One region of the Rudaeicoccus suwonensis genome, then DNA from elsewhere that is predicted to be linked to it. Evidence: riboswitches for the same ligand, from Rfam matches in the RefSeq annotation. Region 1 holds a riboswitch; the other holds the start of a gene.
The links. Region 1 has a riboswitch for cyclic di-AMP ahead of BKA23_RS10800 (LysM peptidoglycan-binding domain-containing protein). Riboswitches for the same ligand answer to the same signal wherever they lie in the genome.

Region 1 (5,549 bases):
TGCCGTGCTGGTCCCTCGACCGGCAAGGAGCACGCCATGAGCATCGCCCAGTCTCTCCGCACGAACGTCGCCGACATCGACACCACCGGCACCAGCGACACCACCGACGCCACCGACACCGTCCAGTCGCGCACCCCCGCTCAGCCGCGGCGGCTCACCATCGCGCCCTCGGGCACGGCGCCTTCCGCACCGGCGCAGACATCTACCACGAGCGGGCATTCCTCGTCGCCGATCCCGTCGCCGATCCCGTCGACCGGACGCGTCTCGGGCAAGCTGTCGTCGTCGGCGCTGCCGCGCACCGTCTCCCACGAACTCGGCGTCCCCACCGTGCACCGCACGGTCACCGACTACGCCAACTTCGACCATGCCGCGACCACCCCTGCCCTCGAATCCGTCGCCCAGGCCGTCGAGCAGGTGCAGCGCCGCTACGGCTCGGTGCACCGCGGCGCCGGATACGCCAGCCGCGTCACGACCGGCTGGTTCGAGCAGGCTCGCGAGGAGGTCGCCCGATTCGTCGGAGCGCGCGAGGGCGACGAGGTCATCTTCACCCGTAACACGACCGATGCGCTGCGGCTGTTGTCGCACTGTCTGCCGCGTCGCACGCAGGTCATCGCCTGGGAGTCCGCACACCACGCGGCGTTGTTGCCCTGGGTGGCCCACCAGACCACCCGCCTGCCGGTGCCGTCGAGCGCGGCCGACGCCGTCGAGTTGCTGCGCTCCGCCCTAGCCGCCACCGATGGGCGCCACGTGCTGGTCGCCATCACCGGAGCGTGCAATGTCACGGGTGAGATCTGGCCTATCGCCGAACTCGTCGCAGTGGCAAAGGAATTCGGCGCTCGCACAGTGCTCGATGCCGCACAGCTGGCACCGCACCGGCCCATCGACCTGACCGACCTCGGCGTCGACTGGGTCGCGTTCTCCGGCCACAAGCTCTACGCACCGTATGGCGCAGGCGTGCTCGCCGGACAACGCGACTGGCTCGACGCGGCCACGCCATACCTGCCGGCGGGTGGCGCCACGGCCGCAGTGACCGCCCGGCACAATCACTGGCACACCGGGCCCGCCCGCCACGAAGGCGGCACTCCGAACGCAGTGGGCGCGATCGCGATCGCCGCCGCCTGCGCGGCATTGAGCGCACGCCGCGAGATCGTGCAGGAACACGAGCGCTCACTGCAGCAGACCCTGCGCGAGGGCCTTGCAAACATCGACGGCGTCACCCTCGTGCACGCACTCGGCCCCGACCGGCCCGGCGTGGGGGTCGTGACCTTCACCATCGACGGCATCGAGCCCGGGCTGGTCTCGCAGGTTCTGGCCGACGAGTACGCCATTGCGGTGCGCGACGGCCGCTTCTGCGCACACCTGCTGTGTGACGCGATCATCGGTCAGGGCCAGTCGGCGGTGCGCGCGAGCATCGGCCTGGCAACGACAGCCGAGCACGTGACGCGACTGATCGAGGGGGTGCGTCGGCTGGTGACGCAAGGCCCCGAGCTGTCCTATGTCCACACCGACGCCGGCTGGACCGCACCGGCCGACCCCCGCGACCTGAGCGAACCCCGCCCCTGGTGACAGCGGAACCTCGCCTTCACCACTGACCTCGTAAGCCCCAACAGGTCACGTACGCAACAACATTCACCGGCATACGGCGCTGACTGGGATTTCATCGACAGCTGCCGCAAAGATCACGGAAAGGTCACGGTTGAACTTGGCATCCGGCCGATAACCACGTACCTTCGATTCTCGGTGGTCATCCTTTCGTCGCCCTTGACGAAACGACCACTGGCGGGTATCGCATCCATGCGACCTCGCCATGCCAAGTGGCTCGCTGCGCACAGCCTCGTCGAGCAGCCACCGCAGATCCGGGATGGTCCCGGAGGCACGACGAGGATGGGGAACCCAATTCGGCCGTGAATTCGGCCTTGGGGTGAGAGCAGGCCACACACCTGCCGGGCACCTGACAGCCCGACCCGACAGCTAACCCCGTATGCGCACGTCAGGAGAGGAACCAATGAACCTCAGCACCAACACGTCCACCAAGACCCGCATCATCGGCATCGGGGTTGCCGGCGCAGCAGTCGTCGGAGCGACCGGCCTGGCGACCGCGGGCGACGCCCACGCCGCGTCCGGCAGTGTCTGGAATGCGGTCGCGCAGTGCGAGAGCGGTGGCAACTGGTCCATCAACACCGGCAACGGCTTCTACGGTGGCCTGCAGTTCACGCACTCGACCTGGATCGGCTTCGGCGGCGGCGCCTACGCCTCCAACGCCAACCTGGCCACCCCGTCGCAGCAGATCGCGATCGCCGAGCGTGTTTTGGCCTCCCAGGGCCCCGGCGCCTGGCCGGTCTGCTCGGTTCGCGCCGGTCTGACCCGCAGCAACGGCTCGGGTTCGGGCTACACACCGCCGGCCGGCACCGCGACGCCGAAGCAGCAGACCTACTCGGCACCGAAGAAGTCCACGACGGTGCGCAAGAGCGAGTCCAGCGCACGCGCGACCACCAAGGTCGAGCTGTCCGGCAAGACGCTCACCGTCAAGGCCGGCGACACCCTCAGCGGGCTGGCACAGACTTATCACGTGTCGGGCGGATGGCAGGCATTGTTCGCAGCCAACAAGGGCACGGTCAACAACCCGAACCTGATCTTCGTGGGCCAGCACCTGCAGCTGCCTGCCTGATCGCGTCCGACCTGATCGCGTCCGGTCACGAATGACCTGATCGCGTCCGGTCACGACAAAACGTAAACGACAGGCTCTGAACGAACCGCCGTGAACGACAGGCTCTGAACGACCGGCCGTGAACGACAGAAGGCCGTCCTTCCCCGCACGGGAAGGACGGCCTTCGTCATACGTGCTCGGCTCAGTTCGAGGCGTGCAGCCGGATCACGCGTCGATGACGATCGGGATGATCATCGGGCGACGGCGCAACTTGCCGCCGACGAATCCACCGACAGCGCGCCGGATCACCTGCTGCAACTGGTAGCTGTCGGTGATGCCCTTCTCGCGCGCTTCGTCGAGGGCGGCTTCCAGCTTGGGGCGCACCGCGTCGAAAACGGCCTCGTCCTCGGCGAATCCGCGGGTTTGGATCTCCGGACCCGCGGCGAGCTTTCCGGTTGCTGCGTCACGCACGACGATGATCGTCACGAAGCCTTCGTCGCGCAGGATGCGGCGGTCCTTGAGCATCGTCTCGTCGGTCGTCCCGACGAGAGAGCCGTCGACATACACGTACCCACACGGCACGGCACCGGCGATCGACGCCTTGCCGTCGACCAGGTCGACCACGACGCCGTCCTCGGCGAGCACGACGCGCTCACGCGCCACCCCCGTCTGCACCGCGAGGTCGGCATTGGCGACGAGATGCCGCCATTCACCGTGGATCGGCATGACGTTCTTGGGACGGACGATGTTGTAGCAGTAGAGCAACTCCCCCGCGCTGGCATGGCCGGAGACGTGCACCAGCGCGTTGCCCTTGTGCACGACCTTGGCGCCGAGGCGCATCAGCCCGTTGATCACGCGGTAGACGGCGTTCTCGTTGCCCGGAATCAGTGAGGACGCCATCAGGATCGTGTCGCCGTCACCGACGTCGATGCGGTGATCGCGATTCGCCATACGTGACAGTGCCGCCATCGGCTCGCCCTGCGAACCGGTGCAGACGAGCACGATCTTGTCGTCGGCCAGGTCGTCCAGCTTCTTGACGTCGACGAGCACGCCGTCCGGCACGGCGAGATAACCCAGGTCGCGGGCGATCGTCATGTTGCGCACCATCGACCGGCCGACCAGCGCGACCTTGCGGTGGTGTTTGTATGCCGCATCCATCACCTGTTGCACGCGGTGCACGTGGGAGGAGAAACAGGCCACGATGATCCGGCGCTGCGCCTGCTGGAAGACCCGCTCGATGGCCGGCGTGATGTCGCGTTCCGGGGTGGTGAATCCGGGCACCTCTGCGTTGGTGGAGTCGGTGAGGAACAGGTCGACGCCTTCCTCGCCGATCCGCGCGAAGGACCGCAGGTCGGTGATCCGGCCGTCCAACGGCAACTGGTCCATCTTGAAGTCACCGGTGATCAGCAAGGTGCCGCCGGGGGTGCGCACACAGACCGCGAGCGCGTCGGGGATCGAGTGGTTGACCGCGACGAACTCGCAGTCGAAGTCGCCGACCTGCTCACGCTGACCCTCCTTGACCCCCAGCGTGTATGGCGTGATGCGGTGCTCCTTGAGCTTGGCCTCGATCAGGGCCAGCGTCAGGGTGGATCCGATGAGCGGGATGTCCGGCTTGAGCCGCAACAGATAGGGCACGGCGCCGATGTGATCCTCGTGGCCGTGTGTGAGCACGATGGCCTGGATGTCGTCGAGACGATCCTGGATGTACTCGAAATCCGGCAGGATCAGGTCGACCCCTGGGTGATCCTCGGGGAAGAGCACGCCGCAGTCGACGATCAGCAGCTTCCCGGCGTACTCCAGCACGGTCATGTTGCGACCGACCTCGCCCAGACCACCGAGCGGCACGACGCGGACGCCGCCTTCCGGCAGGGGTGGGGGCGGACCGAGCTCGGGGTGGGGATGACTCACAGTTCTCCTATGACTTGATGGTCTCTAGCGCGGCGCGCAATTTCGCGCGGTGTTCGTCGGTGGCGGGCAGCAGCGGCAGCCGCACGAAGTCGGACTCGATGACGCCGAGTTCGAGCAGCGCGGCCTTTGCCATGATCGCTCCCTGGCTGGTGTTCATCAGCGCATCGACCAGCGGGATCAGCCCGGTGTGGATCTCGCGGGCGCGCTGCAGGTCGCCACGATCGACGGCCGCGATCAGCTCGGCATACTGCCGTCCGGCGACGTGCCCGACGACGCTGACGAGGCCGGATGCGCCCTGTGCAAGCCAGGCGAGGTTGAGCGGGTCGTCTCCGGAGAACCACAACAGACCGGTCTGCGCCATCAGTTCGCTCGCCGCGAACAGGTCGCCCTTGGCGTCCTTGACCGCGACGACCTCGTCGATCTCGGCGAGTCGCCGGATCGTGTCGCTCGCCAGGGCGGTGCCGGTGCGGCCCGGTATGTCGTAGGCCATCGCGGGCAGACCCGTCGACTGTGCAACAGCCCGGAAGTGCGCGATGACGCCGTCCTGGGTGGGCTTGTTGTAGTACGGCGTGACGATCAGGACCGCGTGCGCGCCGACGGAGGCGAGGGCCTGGGCGGCCGCAACGGAGTGCGCGGTGTCATTGGTGCCCACTCCGGCAGTGACGCGCACCCGGTCACCGACGGCCTCGACGACCGCGCGGACGGTGTCGATGTTCTCCTGGTCGGTGGTGGTGGCCGACTCGCCGGTGGTTCCGTTGACGACCAGACCGTCGTGGCCGTTGTCGGCCAGGTGGCTCGCGAGGCGCTGCAGGCTGTCGAAGTCGATCGAACCATCGCTGTGCATGGGCGTCACCATCGCGGTGATCATCCGGCCGAAAGGCGTCGAGGTCATGAGGGAAGGCTATCTGCCGGGCAATGAAAATCGCGTCGCCACCCGCTCGGGGGTCCGGGTGGCGACGCGATCAGCAGGTACATCGTGGGATGTGGCCACCGC
Region 2 (5,549 bases), 1.9 Mb from region 1:
GAGGTCGTCGGCAGGGGTGAATCCGAAGACCTGCCCCATGAACGACAACATCGCCTCGTATGACGCCCGGATGTTCGTGGCGTCACGAAACCCGTGGCCTTCGCCGTCGTAGATCTGCAGAGCGACCGGTTTGCCCTTGGCACGAACGGCATCCGCCATCGCGGTCGCCTGATTGGGCGGCACCACTTTGTCGTCGGCGCCCTGCAACAGCAACATCGCGCAGTCCAGATCATCGACGTGGTTGATCGGAGAGCGCTCGACATACAGCTCGCGCTGCTGCGGGTACGGCCCGATCAGCCCGTCGCAGTAACGCGACTCGAACTTGTGAGTGTCACGCACCAGCGTCTCCAGATCGCCGATGCCGTAGAGGCTGATGCCCATCGCGAAGGTGTCGCGGAACGCCAAGCAGGCAAGCGTGGTGAAGCCACCGGCGCTGCCGCCGAAGATGGCCATCCTGTGACCGTCGACCAGACCCCGATCGGCGAGCGACTGTGCTCCAGAACAGCAATCGTCGACGTCGACGACGCCCCAATTACTTTGTAAACGTTCACGATACGCGCGCCCACGGCCGGTGCTGCCACCGTAGTTGACGTCCAGGATCGCGATGCCACGACTGGTCCAGAAGGCAAACAGCGAGGAGTATTCGGGCGGCGACATCGATGTCGGGCCGCCATGGGATGCAACCAACAGCGGAGGTCGCTCGTCGGCCGGACCGTCGAACAGCGGGTTGCGCGGCGCGTAATAGAACCCGTGCACCTCGTGACCGGCAGCATTGGTCCAGGTGACCGGTTCAGGCGTGGGCACGTATGCCGGATCGGCCTGTCGCGTGCTGGAGTCACGGATGATGTGACGCTCCGAATCGCCAGGCCGATTGGGATCGAGTGTGATCAGTGCTGCGCTTCGATCGTCGAAACCTGCTTTCAGCAAGAGGCTTTGGCGCCATACCGCCATCGAATCAACAGTGGCGAGTGCTGCACCCAGCTCGACCGCCGCTTGCCCGTCACGATGGACGAGGGCCACGTGCGCTCGTCCATCGCGCCACACACGCAGAGCGATGCGCCCGTCGGGCAGTTCGCACCAGCCGCGGATTCCAAACACCCACGCCGGATCCGCGCAGTCGTTGTCGACCGGATGGATCGACTGGCCGTCGACGTGCAGGTTCCAATAGCCGCTGATATCAGTGGAATACGCCAGGGAGCCATCAGCCAGCCAGCCGATCTCAGCGACCGACTGCGGTGCATCCTGACCCACCAGCGCGGAGGCGCCACCGGCGTCGTGATCCCCTACCCACAGCACGGTCGCGTCCCATGGCATCGACGGGTGCTGCCAGGTCAGCCACGCCATACGTGCGCCGTCGGGTGAAAGACGCGGCGCTGCAACGAAATCCGAGCCGTCGACCAGCACAGATCCCTCACCCGGGGCTCCGTCCAGATCGACGGACACGATCGTGTTGACGGCCTCGCCATCACCGCGGTGGTCTTCGCGCACCGCCAGCACCCGGCGGCGCGCAGCGTCGACCTCAAGGTCTGCGTAGCGCAACACCGGACCTCCCAGATCGACGGTGATCGCGCGAGGTGCGGCGTCTTCCTCAATGAGCCACAGCCGGCCGTCGCGCACGTCGGAGAAGACCACGACACCACCACCGACGGCATACGGCCGACCGCCGTACTCGTGCACCATCGAACGCACATGCGCCGGCGCCGGGGTCATCTCGACGGCCTCGCCGCCCCGCAACCGCATCAGCGTCGTCCGGCCACCCTCGCTCGGGCGGGATTCGAGCCAGTAGGCATCATGACCGTCGACCTGCACCTCACTCAGGCCGACGCCGGAAGATGTCAGTTCCGCCGTCGTCAGCGGGGAGGTCCATGAGCCGTATGCCGCAGTCGTCATCCGCCATTTCTAGCAGCCATCGACAATCGGCGAACGCCCATCACCGGGCACGCACCCGTAGTAGAATTACTACGACACGTAGTAGATCGTGCGGAGATCAGCGAGACGACCAACGGGCGCCGTTTCCACCTGCACCGCTCCTGGTGGCGCGACCGCCCCGAACCCGACCGACACGAAGAGTGCCGTGACGCTCATGGGGCCTACAGTGGCGGAATCGCAGGGATTTTGCCGTAGATCGCAGTGCTGGCGCTGTTAGCGCCGTGGAGCCGGTGACAGGAGTCGAACCCGCGACATCTTCATTACAAGTGAAGCGCTCTACCAACTGAGCTACACCGGCGTGGCCGCCTCGGATCAAGTCCACGTGCGTGCCGCCTGCAGATGTTACCGGCGATGGACGTCGTCGCGAATTCGCGGGTGAGCGAGCGGCCACAGCGGATGATCCCGGCACAGGGCGACCAGCTACCGACATACGCGCGCGGGCCTGTCCGCGTCATACCGGCGCAGACGAACGACGAACCCGCCCAGGGCCGAGTCGGCGCCGAGGCGGGTAGTCGTGCAAGAAGCCGTCGATCACATGCGGCTGTTCAGGAAACGCTGCAGCGCCATCGCCGTGGTGCCCTGAATCGAGGACGCACCGTTGCGCGGCATACCGAGGTAGCGCTGCAACGCCGCCGTGGTTACCGGTCCGATGATGCCGTCGCGGGTGACACCGACCTTTGCCTGCAGGGCGACGACCGTGTTGTAGTCGGCCGGCAGCCAACTTGCGCCGTCCTGACGAACACCGAGCCACTGCTGTGCCGCACGCGTGGTGAGCGGACCGGGGATGCCGTCGATGACGAGCGCACCGCTGCTCGTGACCGGCTTGGTCGGGGTGGGAGTCGGCTTCGGCGTGGGCGCCGGTGTCGGGGTCGGAGTGGGTGTGGAGGTACCACCACCGACGACGACGGCCAGACCGTTGGCGCGGGTGAGGCCGGCGCGCACCGAGCACACTGGCCAGGCACCGGGACCCTGCGCCCGCAACGTCGCCTGCGCGACGAGGATCTGCTGGTCCCGCGTGGCGTACTGCGCGCTGGAGGCGTACTGGCCACCGCCGAAGGCGAGCCAAGTCTGCTGCGTGAACTGCAGACCACCGTAGAAGCCGTTGCCGGTGTTGATCGACCAGTTGTTGCCCGATTCACAGGTGGCGACGCGATCCCAGACGTTCCACGGCGTGTCCGCCTTGGCGTGGGAGGCGGTCGACAGGCCGGCACCGACAGTTGCCGCGGATGCCATCATCACACCGACGGTGCGACGACCTATGGCGGACGGGCGATCGACCTTGTGCCTTGGTGCGTAACGCAAGAGATGTGTCCTTTCCTGACGAACGTCTGCGGGGTGAGCTGTCGGGTTCGAGCTGTCAGGTGCTCGGCCGGTGGATGCCGGCTTGACCCCAAGGCGCCGAATGCGGCGCCGAAAGTGGTTCCCCCGCCCTCCTCAACGCCCTGTGGTGGCGCGCTGTGCGCCCTCGAGGTTCGACGTTCGGGCGCGTGAATTTGGGAAGCGATATGCAGTTGTATGCCGAACCGCCGCGGCTTCCCGATTCCGGAGTCAACGACGCTCGAAGGCAAAATCACGTTACGGGATGGACTGGTGTGACACAAGGTGAAACTCGACTAAATCGGTTCATCGTCGGCGTGTCGGCTTGCATTTCGCAGTTAAATCACACTCATGTAATTCACCTCTTACCCGCCGAAACCCCCGCCATTCCGGGTGAGAAGCCAGGCATGCGTCCGTGCGAGCCAGCGTGGACAACGCGCCCGGAAGCTCCCAGAAAAAGTCGCAGACATGTCGCACGTATGCCGCAGCAGATGCTCCGAACCGCCGATCCGAGACGTGTGGCCACCCACAAGGGGCCGATACGAGAGACACACCGCCGCGCCCGCGGAAGGCCGAGCAGGTGGGCGGTGGAGCCGCTCGTCGTCAACGTCGAGCAGGTGGGCGGTGGAGTCGCTCGTCGTCAACGTCGGCAGGTGGGCGGTGGAGTGCTGTGTCGTCATACGTGTCGAGCGTGCGGCACACAAACCTCAGCCCGCGCGTGGCACACAAACCATCGGCCCGCCCGTGCTGCCTACGAACCGTCGGCCTGCGCGCGTGCGGCACCGGTTCAAACGCTGTCCCGCCGCTGGCCGACGGGCGCCAGACTCAACTCGCCGATGCGGTCGAACATGGCACTCCACACGACCCACCCCAGCCATCAGCATCATCTGTCACACACGAAACGCCGATTCGGTGACGTATCGCGCAGGTGGCGTTGGGAGCGCCCGCCACGAACTGCGAGATGTCGATCTTGGCCGGTACCAGATCGGGTGAACCGGCACATGCTGACATCTCGCGGTCGACGCCCACACATGACTCGCCGATGCGGTCGAACATGGCACTCCACACGACCCACCCCAGCCATCAGCACCATCTGTCACACACGAAACGCCGATTCGGTGGCGTATCGCGCAGGTGGCGTTGGGAGCGCCCGCCACAAACTGCGAGATGTCGATCTTGGCCGGTACCCGATCGGGTAAACCGGCACATGCTGATATCTCGTGGGGACACGATGTCCTGGGACCGGCAAAACTGACATCTCGAGGTCGGCGGCACACAGAACGCGACAAATGCTGACATCTCGCCGGGATCGGCTGCGTGCAGGATCCGGCAAATCTCGAGCTTTCGCCCGTCGACACCAGATGCGGCACGAAAGTCGCCGATCCGGTCGATCTCAACGCCCCACCAGACACCACACACCCACCAGCACCACCAGTCACACACAAGTCGCCGATTCGGCGACGTGTGCACGTGACGCCAGACGCGGCGGACGAAAGTCGCCGATTCGGCGACGTGTGCAAGCGCCGAGCGGCGAGCGGCGAACAGGGTAAGCGGCGTAGCGAGCGACCCGACCAAGGGACCCGAGCGGCCAGCCCCGGCGGCAATCGCGTGTCAGCGTCGGCGGGTGCGACCTCGGCGCAGCACACGCTGGTCGAAGGGCGCCGACACGACATCCCCCAGCACCACTCCGGTGCTGATCGCCAGCGCCGTCGCGGCCGCACCCATCATGGTTGCGATCGCCTGCCCTTGCGTCGTGACCGAGGTGCTGACGATGCTGCCGGCCACGGCTTCGTACATGCCACGGAAGATGCTCAGACCCGGCAGCAAGGGCGACACCGCCGGCACGACCACCACGAGCGCGGGTGCACCCAGCCGCAGCCCGAGGATCCGTCCGAGCACTCCGGCACAGATCGCCGCCACTGCGACGGCCGTCGTCGCGCCGGTGCCGAGGTACTGCGGCAGCGCGGCCGCCAGGAAAAGCCCGAGCCCACCGAGCACACCGGCGAGCAGCAGGTGCTTTGGCATGACCCGCAAGGTGACCGCGCTGCTGACACCACCGATGACACCGCACACCGTCTGCAACCAGACGCTTGCGGCCGCCGAGCCGAACTGCAATGCCTTGGGCGCGGTGAGGTGCAAGTCGAGGGCACCATCAAGCCGCAGGGTGATCGACAGTCCAGCGGCGACGCCGACGATGATCCCGCTGGTCGACAGAAAGACCGTCAGCAGACGACCCGCGCCAGTGACCGGATATCCGGTGATCGCATCCTCCACGGCGGAGGCCATCGCCCGGCCGGGCAGCA

Region 2: it holds a riboswitch for cyclic di-AMP, as region 1 does, so the genes downstream of both, BKA23_RS18075 (transglycosylase family protein) here and BKA23_RS10800 (LysM peptidoglycan-binding domain-containing protein) in region 1, are expected to answer to the same signal.

Annotation. Positions count from the first base shown of each region.
Region 1 is NZ_VIVQ01000001.1:2,372,350-2,377,898, forward strand. It holds gene BKA23_RS10795 (aminotransferase class V-fold PLP-dependent enzyme) at 37-1,566, shown strand; cyclic di-AMP (ydaO/yuaA leader) riboswitch at 1,840-2,001, shown strand; gene BKA23_RS10800 (LysM peptidoglycan-binding domain-containing protein) at 2,006-2,668, shown strand; gene BKA23_RS10805 (ribonuclease J) at 2,873-4,555, opposite strand; gene dapA (4-hydroxy-tetrahydrodipicolinate synthase) at 4,563-5,447, opposite strand.
Region 2 is NZ_VIVQ01000001.1:431,029-436,577, reverse strand. It holds gene BKA23_RS02095 (S9 family peptidase) at 1-1,890, opposite strand, end outside; gene BKA23_RS18080 (hypothetical protein) at 1,960-2,085, opposite strand; tRNA gene BKA23_RS02090 (tRNA-Thr) at 2,152-2,227, opposite strand; gene BKA23_RS18075 (transglycosylase family protein) at 2,461-3,231, opposite strand; cyclic di-AMP (ydaO/yuaA leader) riboswitch at 3,240-3,379, opposite strand; gene BKA23_RS02080 (threonine/serine exporter family protein) at 4,858-5,549, opposite strand, start outside.